3 regions of the Streptomyces cynarae genome follow, and region 1 is predicted to be linked to each of the others. Evidence: riboswitches for the same ligand, from Rfam matches in the RefSeq annotation. Region 1 holds a riboswitch; each other region holds the start of a gene.
What was found. Region 1 has a riboswitch for cyclic di-AMP ahead of N8I84_RS24425 (C40 family peptidase). Riboswitches for the same ligand answer to the same signal wherever they lie in the genome.

Region 1 (4,347 bases):
CCCGTTCAGAGCGGACACCCCTGAGCCCAGCACGGTGGTCGCCGGCACCATGGTGAGCGCGGCCGGCGAGCCGGCCCGGGCCCGCCACTGCTCCCGGTCCCACAGCAGTTGCAGGGCGATGTCGGCGGCGAGCCCCAGCCAGGCGGCACCCGCCAGGACCAGGGCGAGGCGGGAGAGGATCTGCTGGCCGGTCAGGTGGAGCCCGACCGACAGGATGCCGGTCGCCATGACGGCGGACCCGGTGGCGGGCGGACGCGGCGCCCACCAGGTGCGCAGCGCGGAGGTGCCTGACATGCGCCCGATGCTAGGGACGCGCACACGGGTTGCGTACGGGGGCACGCGCGCGAGGACGGAAAACAACCCCACGCGCGCGTGCCGGACGGCGGGCGTCCCCACGCGCACCTGCTCGGCGAGCGTGGGTCAGGCCGGGCGCACCACGCTGTGGATGATCGGCGCGCCCCCGTAGTAGATCGACTCCTCGCGGACGTACGCCCCCGGCTTCGGCGCGTGGATCATCATGCCGTTGCCGATGTAGAGGCCGACATGGCTGATGTCGTCGTAGAAGAAGATCAGATCACCGGGCTGCGCGTCGGCGAGCGGGACCGTCGTGCCCACGTTCACCTGGTCGTAGGTGGTGCGCGGCAGTGACACCCCGGCAGCCTTCCAGGCGGCCTGGGTCAGGCCCGAGCAGTCGTACGAGCCGGGCCCGGTGGCGCCCCACACATACGGCTTGCCGATCTGGGCACGGGCGAACGCCAGCGCTTTGGCGGCTTTCGTCGCGTACGAGGGGTCTATGGAGTCCGTGGCCCCCGTGGGGGAGCCCGGCGAGCCGGTCGTCGTGGTGGTGGGGGCCGTGGGGGGCGACTGTTGCTGTGCCGCCTGCTGCCGCGCCAACTCCTGCGCCTGCCGCTGCGCCTCCTCCTGCTTCTTCTTCTCCAGCGCGGCGAGCCGTGCCCTCTCCTGCGCGGTCAGCTCGGACAGCAGGTCCCGCGCGTCGGCGAGCTTCTTCTGCACCTCCGCCTTGGCCGCCCGGAGCCTCAGCCGCGACTCGGTGAGCGACCGCAGGCTCTCGGTGGCCTCCTGCCGCTTCCTCATCGTCGCGGCCTGCTCGGTGACGTACTCGTCGACCGCTTCCTTCTGACGGCTGGTGAGCCGGCTCATCAGCTGGGCCTGGTCGAAGTAGTCCTGCGGCGTGTCGGCCAGCAGGAAGGTGGCCGTGTCGGGGGCCGCCTCCCCGGTGCGGTACTGCGCCGCGGCGAACGAACCCAGCCGGTCCCGCGCCTCGTTGAGCTTCTGGGTGCGTCTTGCGACGTCGTCGAGGAGCGCGGAGACGCGTCCCCGCTGCTGGTCGCTCTTCTCCTTCGCCGCGTCGTACTGCTCGGTGGCGGACTCGGCGCGGCGGTAGAGGTCGTCGACCTTCTTCTCGACCTCCTCGACGCTGGGCCCGCCGTCGGCGGAGGGCGCGGCGTTGGCGGTCTGCGAGAGCAGGGCCACGGAGGTGAGGGCTGCCGTCGCCAGGGCGGGGGTCCGTATGCCGGCGATACGCGTGCCCGCGGGGCGCGCCTTGCGGTGCGGCGCCATGAAAGGCGTCTCCTTCCGTAGTCCGCCTACCGAGTTAGCTGTCGGGTTCGGGCGGGTGGTTCCGGAAGGTGTGCCCTACGGCCGTGCCGCGCAGGGCGGCCGGCCGATTCACCCCAAGGTCGGTTGGGTCCCCGGCTCCGGCTGTCCATCGGGCACCGGACTCGGCGGAGGCCGCACGGCCCGGCGACGTTCGCCGGTGGTGGTCGTACGACCCGCCCGGCACGGTAGCCAACTGGTGTGGCTGCTGTGAAGGTTGATGCGTGATATGCCCGATACGTTTTTGTGACCTTCACGCCGGCAGCGCTTTCCGGGCGCGCAGGGTGAGCGGGTGATTCCTGCCGGTGGCAATGGCCCGGGCGGTCGCTTCCGAGGCGGAGTTTCCGGGGTGGCGGCGGGCTGTCGGTGGGGCGGCCTAGACTCGGAGAGCGATGAGCAGCCTCTTTGACGACAGCTTCCTGGCGGACCTCAAGGCCACTCCGGCCCACGAGGAGGAGCCCCCGCCGCCCGAGGACCAGCACGCTCCGGAGCCTGTTCCGGACGATCTGTTCGGCGGGAAGTTCGACCTGCCACCGGACAGGGACGCGTACTACCGCAACGGCACGCACCGCCCTGCCGTCGACATGGCGGCGCTGCTGGAGGGGCTGAACGAGAACCAGCGCGCGGCCGTCGTGCACGCCGGTTCCCCGCTGCTCATCGTGGCCGGCGCCGGCTCCGGCAAGACGCGTGTGCTCACCCACCGCATCGCGTACCTGCTGGCCGAGCGGGGCGTCCACCCCGGGCAGATCCTCGCGATCACCTTCACCAACAAGGCCGCGGGCGAGATGAAGGAGCGGGTCGAGCAGCTCGTCGGCCCGCGCGCGAACGCGATGTGGGTGATGACCTTCCATAGCGCCTGCGTCCGCATCCTGCGCCGGGAGAGCAAGAGGCTCGGCTTCACGTCCTCCTTCTCCATCTACGACGCCGCCGACAGCAAGCGCCTGATGGCCCTCGTCTGCCGTGACCTGGACCTCGACCCCAAGCGCTTCCCGCCCAAGTCCTTCAGCGCCAAGATCTCCAACCTGAAGAACGAGCTGATCGACGAGGAGGACTTCGCCGCCCAGGCGGCCGACGGTTTCGAGAAGACCCTCGCCCAGGCGTACGCGCTCTACCAGTCCCGGCTGCGCGAGGCGAACGCGCTCGACTTCGACGATCTGATCATGACGACGGTCAATCTGCTGCGCGCCTTCCCGGACGTCGCCGAGCACTACCGCCGCCGTTTCCGCCACGTCCTCGTCGACGAGTACCAGGACACCAACCACGCCCAGTACGCCCTGGTGCGCGAACTCGTGGGCACCCGCGCGCACGACGAGGACGTCCCGCCCAACGAGCACGACGTCCCGCCCGCCGAGCTGTGCGTCGTCGGCGACGCCGACCAGTCGATCTACGCCTTCCGCGGCGCGACCATCCGCAACATCCTCCAGTTCGAGGAGGACTACCCGGACGCCACGACGATCCTGCTGGAGCAGAACTACCGCTCCACGCAGACGATCCTCTCCGCCGCCAACGCGGTCATCGAGCGCAACGAGTCCCGCCGTCCGAAGAACCTGTGGACCAACGCGGGCGCCGGCGCCCGGATCACCGGCTACGTCGCCGACACCGAGCACGACGAGGCGCAGTTCGTCGCCGACGAGATAGACCGCCTCACGGACGCGGGCGAGGCCAAGGCCGGGGACGTCGCCGTCTTCTACCGCACCAACGCACAGTCCCGTGTCTTCGAAGAGGTCTTCATCCGCGTCGGCCTGCCCTACAAGGTCGTCGGCGGCGTCCGCTTCTACGAGCGCAAGGAGGTCCGGGACGTCCTGGCCTACCTGCGGGTGCTGGCGAACCCGGAGGACTCCGTGCCGCTGCGGCGCATCCTGAACGTGCCCAAGCGGGGCATCGGCGAGCGCGCCGAGGCGATGATCGACGCCCTCGCCCAGCGCGAGAAGATCAGCTTCTCGCAGGCCCTTCGCCGCGTCGACGAGGCGTACGGCATGGCGGCCCGCTCCACCAACGCGGTCAAGCGGTTCAACACGCTGATGGAGGAGCTGCGCACGATCGTGGAGTCGGGCGCCGGACCGGCCACGGTCCTCGAGGCCGTCCTCGAACGCACCGGCTACCTCGCCGAGTTGCAGTCCTCGACCGACCCCCAGGACGAGACCCGGATCGAGAACCTTCAGGAACTCGCCGCCGTCGCCCTGGAGTTCGAACAGGAGCGCGGCGAGGGAGCGGAGACCGCAGGGGCTGCCGTCCCGGGCGGCACTCTGGCCGACTTCCTGGAGCAGGTCGCACTCGTCGCCGACTCCGACCAGATTCCCGACGGGGAAGAGGGTGACGGCGTCATCACGCTGATGACCCTGCACACCGCGAAGGGCCTCGAGTTCCCGGTGGTCTTCCTGACCGGCATGGAGGACGGCGTCTTCCCGCACATGCGCGCGCTCGGGCAGACCAAGGAACTGGAGGAGGAGCGGCGCTTGGCGTACGTCGGCATCACGCGTGCGCGGGAGCGGCTCTACCTGACGCGGTCGGCCATGCGCAGCGCCTGGGGCCAGCCGTCGTACAACCCGCCCTCGCGGTTCCTGGAGGAGATCCCGGAGCAGCACGTGGAGTGGAAGCGGAAGGGTGGTTCCTTCGCGGCGCCGTCGTCCGGGCCGCTCTCGGGGGTGGCGGCCTCGCTGTCGTCGTCCCGTTCGCGCTCGTCGGCAGCGGGCGCGTCCGGGTTCGCCACGCGCCGGGGCGGGGCGACGG
Region 2 (4,347 bases), 190 kb from region 1:
ACCGAACTGTGCCGCGAGCATCACGAGCAGCGGCCGGAACCGCTTCCCGCCCGCGCGCACGAGATGCTGCGCGGCCTCGGTGATGAAGGGCACCTCGCTCTTCGTGGCGTCGAGCAGCCCTTCCTCGACAGCGGCCAATCCGGCCTGGACATCGGCTTCCAGAGCCTGGTCCCGCACGCTCAGCCCGAACGGCCCGACGACGGTCACGTGAGGTCTCCTGTCTGCTGACGTCTGCTGACGATCACACGGTCGGTATCGAGGTCGGTCACTTGATCGATGACGTCGCCTGGACGACTCGGCTCACCGAGTTTGTCGATCTGTCGCCGCCATCACTCAAGTCAGCGTATCCGGTCGGGTTTCGATCACCACGAGTGCCCGCTCTTCCAGGCCGGGCCGTATCGGATCACGAGAGGCATGTTCTTGATCAGGTGATACGAGCGGGTTTGGAGCGACATAGCGGAAAGCCGCCCCTCCCGGTGGCCGGCGACGCGCACCGGCCCCCGGAAACACCCCTCGCATCCCGCCTCCGGAGCAGCCCGGCACCCCCAAGGCCTCCCGCGGGGCCACGCGGCCCCCGGCCGCCCCGCTCGGCACCATCACCCGGCCGGGCGCACCCCCGGCCTCAACGGGGACGCGCGGAACCTCCAGGCACGCGCGCGTACAGATCCATGGGGCGGGACGAGATGGCATGACGCGTGACGCCGGTCACGCCTTCCGATCCGGGGGTGCGATCCCCGTAGACCCGAGCAATGTCCGAATTGCCATATTTCGCCCTCATGAAAACCGTCACCTGAAGGCATCTGCCGAACCTTTTGTCCGAATTGCCGCCCCAGGGCCTCGAATTAGGCATGCCGATCGAGGAGGGCGCGAGTGAATTAGCTCACGCCACCGACAGGTGGTGCGGAGCATGCGGAATCCCAACTTCCCATTTGCTTATGCCAAGTTGAACTGTGTTCAACAATATGGATCACATCCCTTATTCCCGCATTTCATGGTCATTTACCTCTGAGTGTGACTTCGAGGCTTGTTCCCGACATGTGCTCTCGCATACCTTCCCAATCGATCCGAGCGGAACGCCGAATCCTGCCGCCGCCCGCGATCCATTGACCACCACGGCAGGAGCGGGGGACCCAGGTAAGTCGCCGGACCGGACACAGCGCCGGAACGGCTTGGGGTGAAGCCGATTCCTCGACACCGAGGACACGGCCGGGCACCTCCCAGCCCGAACCCGACAGCTCACCTCGCAGGCGCCGGAGAGGACTACGACATGCCCGCTTTCGCCCTGCCCGCACGCCGTCGGGACCGCCGCTCCAAGGCCGCGCGCCTCACCCGTGCCCTCGCTGTCGCGGGGACGGGTGCCGCCGTTCTGGCCCTTCCGGTCCTGGGAGCGACCAGCGCTTCCGCCGCGACCCCCACCTCCGCGACGACCACGACCGCCGCCGCCAAGACCGTGACGACGCGCGCCGGAAACCTCGACAGCTGGATCCGTCAGTCGCTGGTCGTCATGCGGCAGCACAGGATCCCCGGCTCCTACTACGGCATCTACCGCAACGTGATGCGTGAGTCGTCGGGCAACCCGTCCGCCATCAACCTCTGGGACTCCAACGCCCGGATGGGCATCCCGTCCAAGGGCCTCCTCCAGGTCATCGACCCGACCTTCCGCGCGTACCACGTGCCGGGCACGTCCTGGAACATCTACGACCCGGTGGCGAACATCACGGCCGCGTGCAACTACGCCGCCCACCGGTACGGCTCCATCGACAACGTCCACAGCGCCTACTGACGCTGTGCGCCGCGCGTACCGGGCTGAGGCGGAGGCCGAGGCCGAGGTCTAGCGGCCCCTGAAGAGTCGTTCGAGGACGACGGCGATGCCGTCGTCCTCGTTCGATTTCGTGATCTCGTCGGCGACCGCCTTGAGTTCGGGGTGCGCGTTCGCCATGGCGACGCCGTGCGCGGCCCAGTCGAACATCGGGATGTCGTTCGGCATGTCGCCGAACGCGATGGTCTGGGACGGCCCCAGGCCCAGAAACTCGGCGGCGAGCGCGAGCCCCGTCGCCTTGGTGATGCCGCACGGCTGGAGTTCGACCGTGCCGGGCCCGGACATGGTGACCGTCGCCAGTGAACCGACCGCGCTGCGCGCCGCCGTCGCCAACTCGTCGTCGGTCAGGCTGTGATGGCGCAGCAGCACCTTGCTGATGGGCGCGCACCACAGGTCGTCGCGCCGTTGCACCCGCACCGCGGGCAGCGTGGGGTGCGGCATCCGGTAGCCGGGTTCGATGAGAGTGAGCCCGTCCACGCCGTCCTGGTCGACGGCCGCGTACACCTGCCCCACCTCGGCCTCGATCTTGCCGAGCGCGGTCTCGGCCAACTCCCGGTCCAAGGTGACGGAGAACAGCAGCCGGTCCGCGCCGACGTCGTACACCTGCGCGCCCTGTCCGCACACCGCGAGCCCCCTGCCGCCGAGGTCGTCGAGCAGCGGCCGCACCCTGGGCGCCGGACGCCCCGTCACCACGAGGTGCTGCGCGCCGGCCGCGGCGGCCCGCGCCAGCGCGTCCCTCGACCGGTCGGAGAGCGTGTCGTCACCGCGCAGCAGCGTCCCGTCCAGGTCAGTGGCGATGAGTGAATATGCGAGGGGTGCGGCCATGATCAGAGAATACGGATGGAACACCCCCACGACTCACCGCGAACCAGCCGACGTACGGCCACCCCGCCGTGAACCGGCCGACCTCCGCTCCCCGCTGCCGAGAACCGCTCGGCATCCGTCTCGACAACCGTGGCCCTTCCGAGGGGAAGGGCCACGCGGTGGTCCGGTGGTCGGCCGGGGTCAGCCGTGGGCCGTCGCCAGATGCTTCGCCAGGCGCGCCGACGCGAACTCCGTGCCGCAGACGAACCTCATCACCGGTCCGTAGGAGGCCGCCGCCGGCAGGCCCGTGAAGTACAGGCCCGGGACCGAGGACACATGGCCCGCGCCGAGCTTCGGGGCGCCCCGGCTCACCGCCAGGCGTGTGCGCAGCTCATGGCCCAGGAAGTCCATCGCGGAGATGTCCACGCGGTAGCCGGTCGCGGCGATGACGTGGTCCGCGGTCATCTCCTCCGTGCGGCCCGTGTGGGTCCGGACCGTCAGGGTCGGGCTGCCGTCCGCCACGGACGCGCTGAGGATGCCGACGACCTCGCGCACCTGGACGTTCTCCTGGAAGCGGTCGCGCAGCCACCACGCGCCGAGCGGGCCGAGGACGCGGCGCACCAGGTAGTGGCGGGTCCGGGCGGGCAGGAAGCGGTACGGGTGGGGGTAGTAGCTCAGCGCCCACAGGGACCAGGCACGGCCGAAGGGCGACTCGGGGCGCAGCTTCGGCTGGTCCCACGGAGGCGCGCCGAAGGCGACCCTGCCCTGCCCGCGCGCCACCACGCGCACCCGTGCGCCCGCCTCGGCCGCCAGCGCCGCCGTCTCCAGCGCTGACTGGCCGGCGCCGACGACCAGCAGCTCCTTGCCGGCGAACCTGCCGAGGTCATGGTGCTGGGAGCTGTGCGAGACCGGACCGGTGGGCGTGGGGCCGTCGGCTGCCGCGGCGGCCAGCTCCGGCGGGAGGTGGGCGAGGCCCGACAGGCCGGTCGCCACCACGACCGCCCGAGCGGTGAACAACTCGCCCGAGTCCAGCTTGAGATCGAAGCCACCGTCCTTGCGGCGGTCCACGGAGACCACCCGGACCCGCTCCAGCTCCGGCACCAGCTTCTGCTGGAACCACTCCCCGTACGCGATGAACGTCTCGACCGGGATGATGTCCTCGTCCGTCACCAGCCGGGGGATGCCCGCCGCGTCGCAGTAGTCGGCCAGGGTGTGGCCGCGCTGGGGCGCGTCGATGTTCGAGGCGACCGGGGTGGACTTCAGGAGCATGCCCGCGGGCATGTTGTCGCGCCAGCTGACCATGGGCTCGCCGAAGACGCGGACCGGGATACCGCGCCCGCGCAGATGGGCGGCGGTGGACAGGCCGAACGGCCCGGCACCGATGACTGCTACCGGTTGAATCACGAAGTCCCTCCCCAGGACGCGACGTGCCTACTTCGTGGTGGAGCGCGTACGCCCGTGGCGTACCGGTCGTACGCCTACGACGTACGGGTCGTGCCGCCGCGGCGGTTGGTCCGCCACAGCTGATACAGGTGCTTCGCGCCCGGCCGCACGAAGCGCGCGAGCATCGTGACGAACGGCAGCGGGTCGTCCCCCGCGAACCAGGCCAGTTCCGTGCCGCTCGCACGGGCCGGTGCGTGCGGTGTCGTGTAGCCGCTGCGGCGGTAGGCCAGCAGGGCGGGCAGGTCGATGTTCTCCACGATGTACCGATGGCCGGCGCGCTG
Region 3 (4,347 bases), 1.0 Mb from region 1:
GTACGGTCCGGTGGCGCCGCAGTACGGTCCCGTGGCGCCGCAGTACGGCCCTGCGATGCCGCAGTACGGTCCGGCGGCGCCGTATCCGGAGTACAACCCCTATCGCTCCTAGGAGTTGGCGCCGGCTCGGCACCGCCCGATTCCGCCGTCTGCCGTGCTACGCCGACGCCTCCGTCAGCTTCGCCACGTCCTCGTCCGTCAGCGTCAGGTCCGCCACGGCCAGCAGCGCCGGCAGCTGCTCCACCGTCCGCGCCGAGGCGATCGGTGCCGCGACGGTCGGCTGGGCCGCCAGCCAGGCGAGGGCCACCGTCGGGATCTCGGCGCCCCGGGCCTCGGCGATCTCGTCCAGGGCCGTCAGGACCCGCTGTCCGCGCTCGGTCGCGAGGTGCTTGGCCGCGCCCTCCGCGCGCGCCGACTCCACCGTCGTACCCGGCCGGTACTTGCCGGTCAGGAAGCCCGAGGCCAGCGCGAAGTAGGGAACCGCCGCGAGCCCCGCCCGGGAGGCGAGGTCCTGCAGGGCACCCTCGTAGGTGTCGCGCGAGACCAGGTTGTAGTGCGGCTGCAGCGCCACGTACCGCGCCAGGTTCTCGCGGTCCGAGAAGTCCAGGGACTCCTGGAGGCGCTCGGCGGAGATGTTGGAGGCGGCGATGGCGCGCACCTTGCCCGCCTTCACCAGCTCGTCGAGCGCGCCGATGATCTCCTCGACCGGCACCTCCGGCTTGTCGAAGTGGGTGTAGTAGAGATCGATGTAGTCGGTGCCCAGACGGCGCAAGGACGCGTCGGCCGCGGCCTTGATGTTGGCGGCGGTCAGGCCCTGGTAGTCGGGGTGCTGGCTGACCTTGGTCGCGATGACCACGTCGGAGCGGTTGCCGCGCGCCTTCACCCACTTGCCGATGATGGTCTCGGACTCGCCGCCCTCGTTGCCCGGCACCCAGGCCGAGTACGAGTCGGCCGTGTCGATGAAGTTCCCGCCCGCCTGCGCGTATGCGTCCAGGACGGCGAAGGACTGCGTCTCGTCGGCGGTCCAGCCGAAGACGTTGCCGCCGAGGGACAGCGGGAAGACCTCGAGATCGGAAGAACCCAGCTTGCGAAGAGAAGTCATGCTCTGTGTCAGCGCCCGGACCGGGCCGGTGTCTTCCGGGAAGCCCGCAAAGATCTTGCAAACGAACGCGCTCTTCGCGGGGGTGGGGGTCAGGGGTTGAGGCCCTTGCCGCGCAGCCAGGCCAGCGGGTCGATCGCGGCGCCGCCGTCAGGGTGGACCTCCAGGTGCAGGTGCGGCCCTGTGACGTTGCCGGTCGCGCCCACGCGGCCGATGACGTCGCCCGTGCTGACCTTCTGCCCGACCGTGACGCTGATCGACGACTGGTGGCAGAACCACAGCTCGGTGCCGTCGTCGAGGGTGAGGATCGTGCGGTAGCCGTACGAGCCGGCCCAGCCCGCCTCCGTGATCGTGCCGCTGTGGACGGCCTTGATGAGCGTGCCGGTGGGCGCGGCGAAGTCCAGGCCGGTGTGGAAGCCGGAGGACCACATGGCACCGGCGTCGCCGAAGTGGGAGGTAAGGGTGTAGGAGGAGGTCGGCAACGTGAACTGCCGGGCGAGAGCGGCGAGCCGCGCGGCCTCCTCCGCCTTCTTCTTCTCGGCGGCGGCTTTGGCCTGCGCGTCGTCCTGCGCCTTGACCGCCGCGGCGGCGGCCTTCTTCACCGCTGCGTCCTCGGCGGCCTGCGCCGCTTTCTGCGCGATCCGGTCCTGCTGGGACTCGGCCTGCTGCATGATCCGGGCGCGCAGCGCCTCACCCGCGCCCTTCGAACCGGTGGCGGCGGTGGCATCACCGGCGTCGGTCCGGCCGACGCTGCTGAGAGCGGTGGCCGAGCTCTTGGGGGCGCCGGAGTCCTCGCCGATGAGCGCCTTGGCGGATTCCGTGACCGAGGAGAGGTCCGGCAGGGATATGGACACCGGCGGCTTGCCGGACTGCGCGGTGGCCATGCCGCCCGCGCCGACGGCGGCGATCACACCGACGCCGAGGACGGTGGAGCTGCGGGCCAGCCCGCCCCCGCGCTGCTTGGCGACGCGGTGCCGGCCGCGGACGGAGCGGATGGAGTCCTCGGTGGGGTTCCACTCCTCCCAGGGGCCCTCGTCGATACCGGGTGCGACGTCGAGCGTCTGCGTACTGTTCGGGGCGAACGAGGTGCTCTGGGCAGGCCGGTTGAACGCCACGTGGGCGCACTCCTTTCCTTCCGTCTCGCCTACCGGGTTAGCTGACGGGTTCGGAGCAGGAAGGTCTCCTACGCGCGTATACCGGCCGTGCGACACGGCGGTATCCGCGTGATTCACCCCAAGGTGGTGGTTCCCCGGTTCCCTCGCGGGATTCGGCAGGCGCGCACGGAGCCGCCTTCGGTGACGGCTGGGACGACCGCGCTGCGTTATCGAACGTTAATAGACGCGGGGCCTGGATTCCAAGCCGTTCAGGCAGATCCGTTCAGGCCGCCGGCCAGGACTTACACGGCCCGAACGGAGGAAATCGGGCGAGTCGCCTCCGCCTCAGCGGCCTCACAGATATTGACAGTATGTCAGTTGTTATGCGCAGGGGCACGGCTCACTCACTCGTCGTGACCGCGCTCAGGGGGCGGCCGGGTCGGCGCACGGCCAGCAGGGCCATGTCGTCCGTGCCACGGCCACCGGTGTGCCGGGCGACCTCGCGCGTGACGGTGCTCAGCAGGGCGCCGGGGCCGGAGAAGACCCGTCCGGCGAGGCGGACGGCGGGGTCGTAGAACCGGCCGTGCGCGTCCCGTGCCTCCGAGACGCCGTCGGTGTGGAAGAGCAGCGTCGAGCCGGGCGGGAAGTCCCACTCCTCCACCCGGTCGGGCCAGACGCCGAGGTCGCCCATGCCGAGCGGCAGGGCGGGCTCGCGGGCCTGAAGTTCTCGCAGGGAACCGTCCGGGAGCAGGAGCAGCGGGGCTGGGTGGCCTCGGTTGACGATGCGGACGACGCCGGAGCCGTGCGGGATCTCGGCGAGGACCGCGGTGGTGAACCCCTCGTACACGTCGGGCCCCTCGCGTCCGGCGCGGTCGCGTGACAGCGCCCGCTCCAGGCGCTGGGCGACGGCCTCGAGCGTGGGCTCCTGTTCGGCGGCCTCCCGGAAGGCGCCGATCACGACGGCCACGGCGGTCACGGCACCCATGCCCTTGCCGCGTACGTCGCCGACGACGAGCCGTACGCCGTGCGGGGAGTCCTGGACGGTGTACAGGTCGCCGCCGATGAACGCGTCGGCCTGGGCGGCCTCGTACCGGGCGGCGATGTCCAGCCCACCGATCCGGGCGGCGGGCTCGGGCAGCACCGCGCGCTGGGCGGCCTCGGCGATCTGGCGGGCGGAGGCGAGGCGGGCGACATTGCGGCGGACCAGCACGTTGATGAGGACGGCGAGGGCGGCGACGGTGACGACCGTGGCCACCTCGGTGACCTCGCCCGCCTTCCCGAGCACGCCGAGCCCGAGGTGGACCCCGAAGACCACGACGACGGCCGCCGTGCCGGTGAGGACGGTGCCGCGCAACGAGAACAGGGGTGCGGCGACGAGCGGCGCGGCGGTGAAGAGGGGGCCGGCCGTGTAGTCGGACGGGGCGAAGAGGTCGAAGCAGACCCCGGCGACGATCAGCAGCCAGGGCAGGGCCCGCAGAAAGGCCCGCGCGTACGAGATCCGCCGCTCCTCGGCCTCCGTGACGGCCTCCGCCTCGGCCCCTCCGTACGCCGGAACCGGAACGGTCCTCGTGCCGGGGGCGGGGAGGGGGGTGTCGGGATCGGGCATGGGGGCTCCGGCGGCTCCGGCGAGCCGGCCGGGTCTGCCGGGTCTGCCGCGACTGCCGGGCCGGCGGTCCTCGCGGTCGGGGAGACGCCCGCCGGACCGGTTGCTGCGGTCGGGGAGACGGCCGTCCAACCGGTCGTGACGGTCGGAGAGACGGCCGTCCGACCCGTCGTGACAGTCGGAGAGACGCCCGCCCGACCCGTCGTGACAGTCGGAGAGACGCCCGCCCGACCCGTCGTGACGGTCGGAAAGACGCCCGCGCGACCGCTCGTGGTCCTCGGCCCTCTCCTCACGGGGCCCATCGGGCCCACGCCGCTCGTCCGGATCTTCCTGCTCCCATGACCACCGCTCGCCTGCTCGCTGCACCACCCGTCCAGGCTTCCCGGAAGGGCGGCGGGGGGCGACCGCTGTGGGCCGGGCGGAGTAGCCGCCAGTGGGTGGAAGAGGGCCGGGAAACACCGAGGGCCGAAGTCCTTTCGGACTCCGGCCCTCGGCCTTCAGTAGCGGGGACAGGATTTGAACCTGCGACCTCTGGGTTATGAGCCCAGCGA

Region 2: linked by a shared signal. The riboswitch ahead of N8I84_RS23505 (transglycosylase SLT domain-containing protein) and the one ahead of N8I84_RS24425 (C40 family peptidase) in region 1 are both predicted to bind cyclic di-AMP.
Region 3: linked by a shared signal. The riboswitch ahead of N8I84_RS19645 (M23 family metallopeptidase) and the one ahead of N8I84_RS24425 (C40 family peptidase) in region 1 are both predicted to bind cyclic di-AMP.

Annotation. Positions count from the first base shown of each region.
Region 1 is NZ_CP106793.1:5,309,334-5,313,680, forward strand. Features, by position in the region: gene N8I84_RS24420 (tellurite resistance/C4-dicarboxylate transporter family protein) at 1-294, opposite strand, end outside; gene N8I84_RS24425 (C40 family peptidase) at 421-1,581, opposite strand; cyclic di-AMP (ydaO/yuaA leader) riboswitch at 1,590-1,758, opposite strand; gene pcrA (DNA helicase PcrA) at 2,010-4,347, shown strand, end outside.
Region 2 is NZ_CP106793.1:5,122,591-5,126,937, reverse strand. Features, by position in the region: gene N8I84_RS23510 (polyprenyl synthetase family protein) at 1-207, opposite strand, end outside; cyclic di-AMP (ydaO/yuaA leader) riboswitch at 1,065-1,263, shown strand; gene N8I84_RS23505 (transglycosylase SLT domain-containing protein) at 1,268-1,783, shown strand; gene N8I84_RS23500 (HAD family hydrolase) at 1,832-2,644, opposite strand; gene N8I84_RS23495 (FAD-dependent oxidoreductase) at 2,825-4,027, opposite strand; gene N8I84_RS23490 (carboxylate--amine ligase) at 4,102-4,347, opposite strand, start outside.
Region 3 is NZ_CP106793.1:4,289,440-4,293,786, forward strand. Features, by position in the region: gene N8I84_RS19635 (PrsW family intramembrane metalloprotease) at 1-112, shown strand, start outside; gene N8I84_RS19640 (aldo/keto reductase) at 158-1,102, opposite strand; gene N8I84_RS19645 (M23 family metallopeptidase) at 1,192-2,214, opposite strand; cyclic di-AMP (ydaO/yuaA leader) riboswitch at 2,226-2,382, opposite strand; gene N8I84_RS19650 (PP2C family protein-serine/threonine phosphatase) at 2,594-3,799, opposite strand; tRNA gene N8I84_RS19655 (tRNA-Met) at 4,298-4,347, opposite strand, start outside.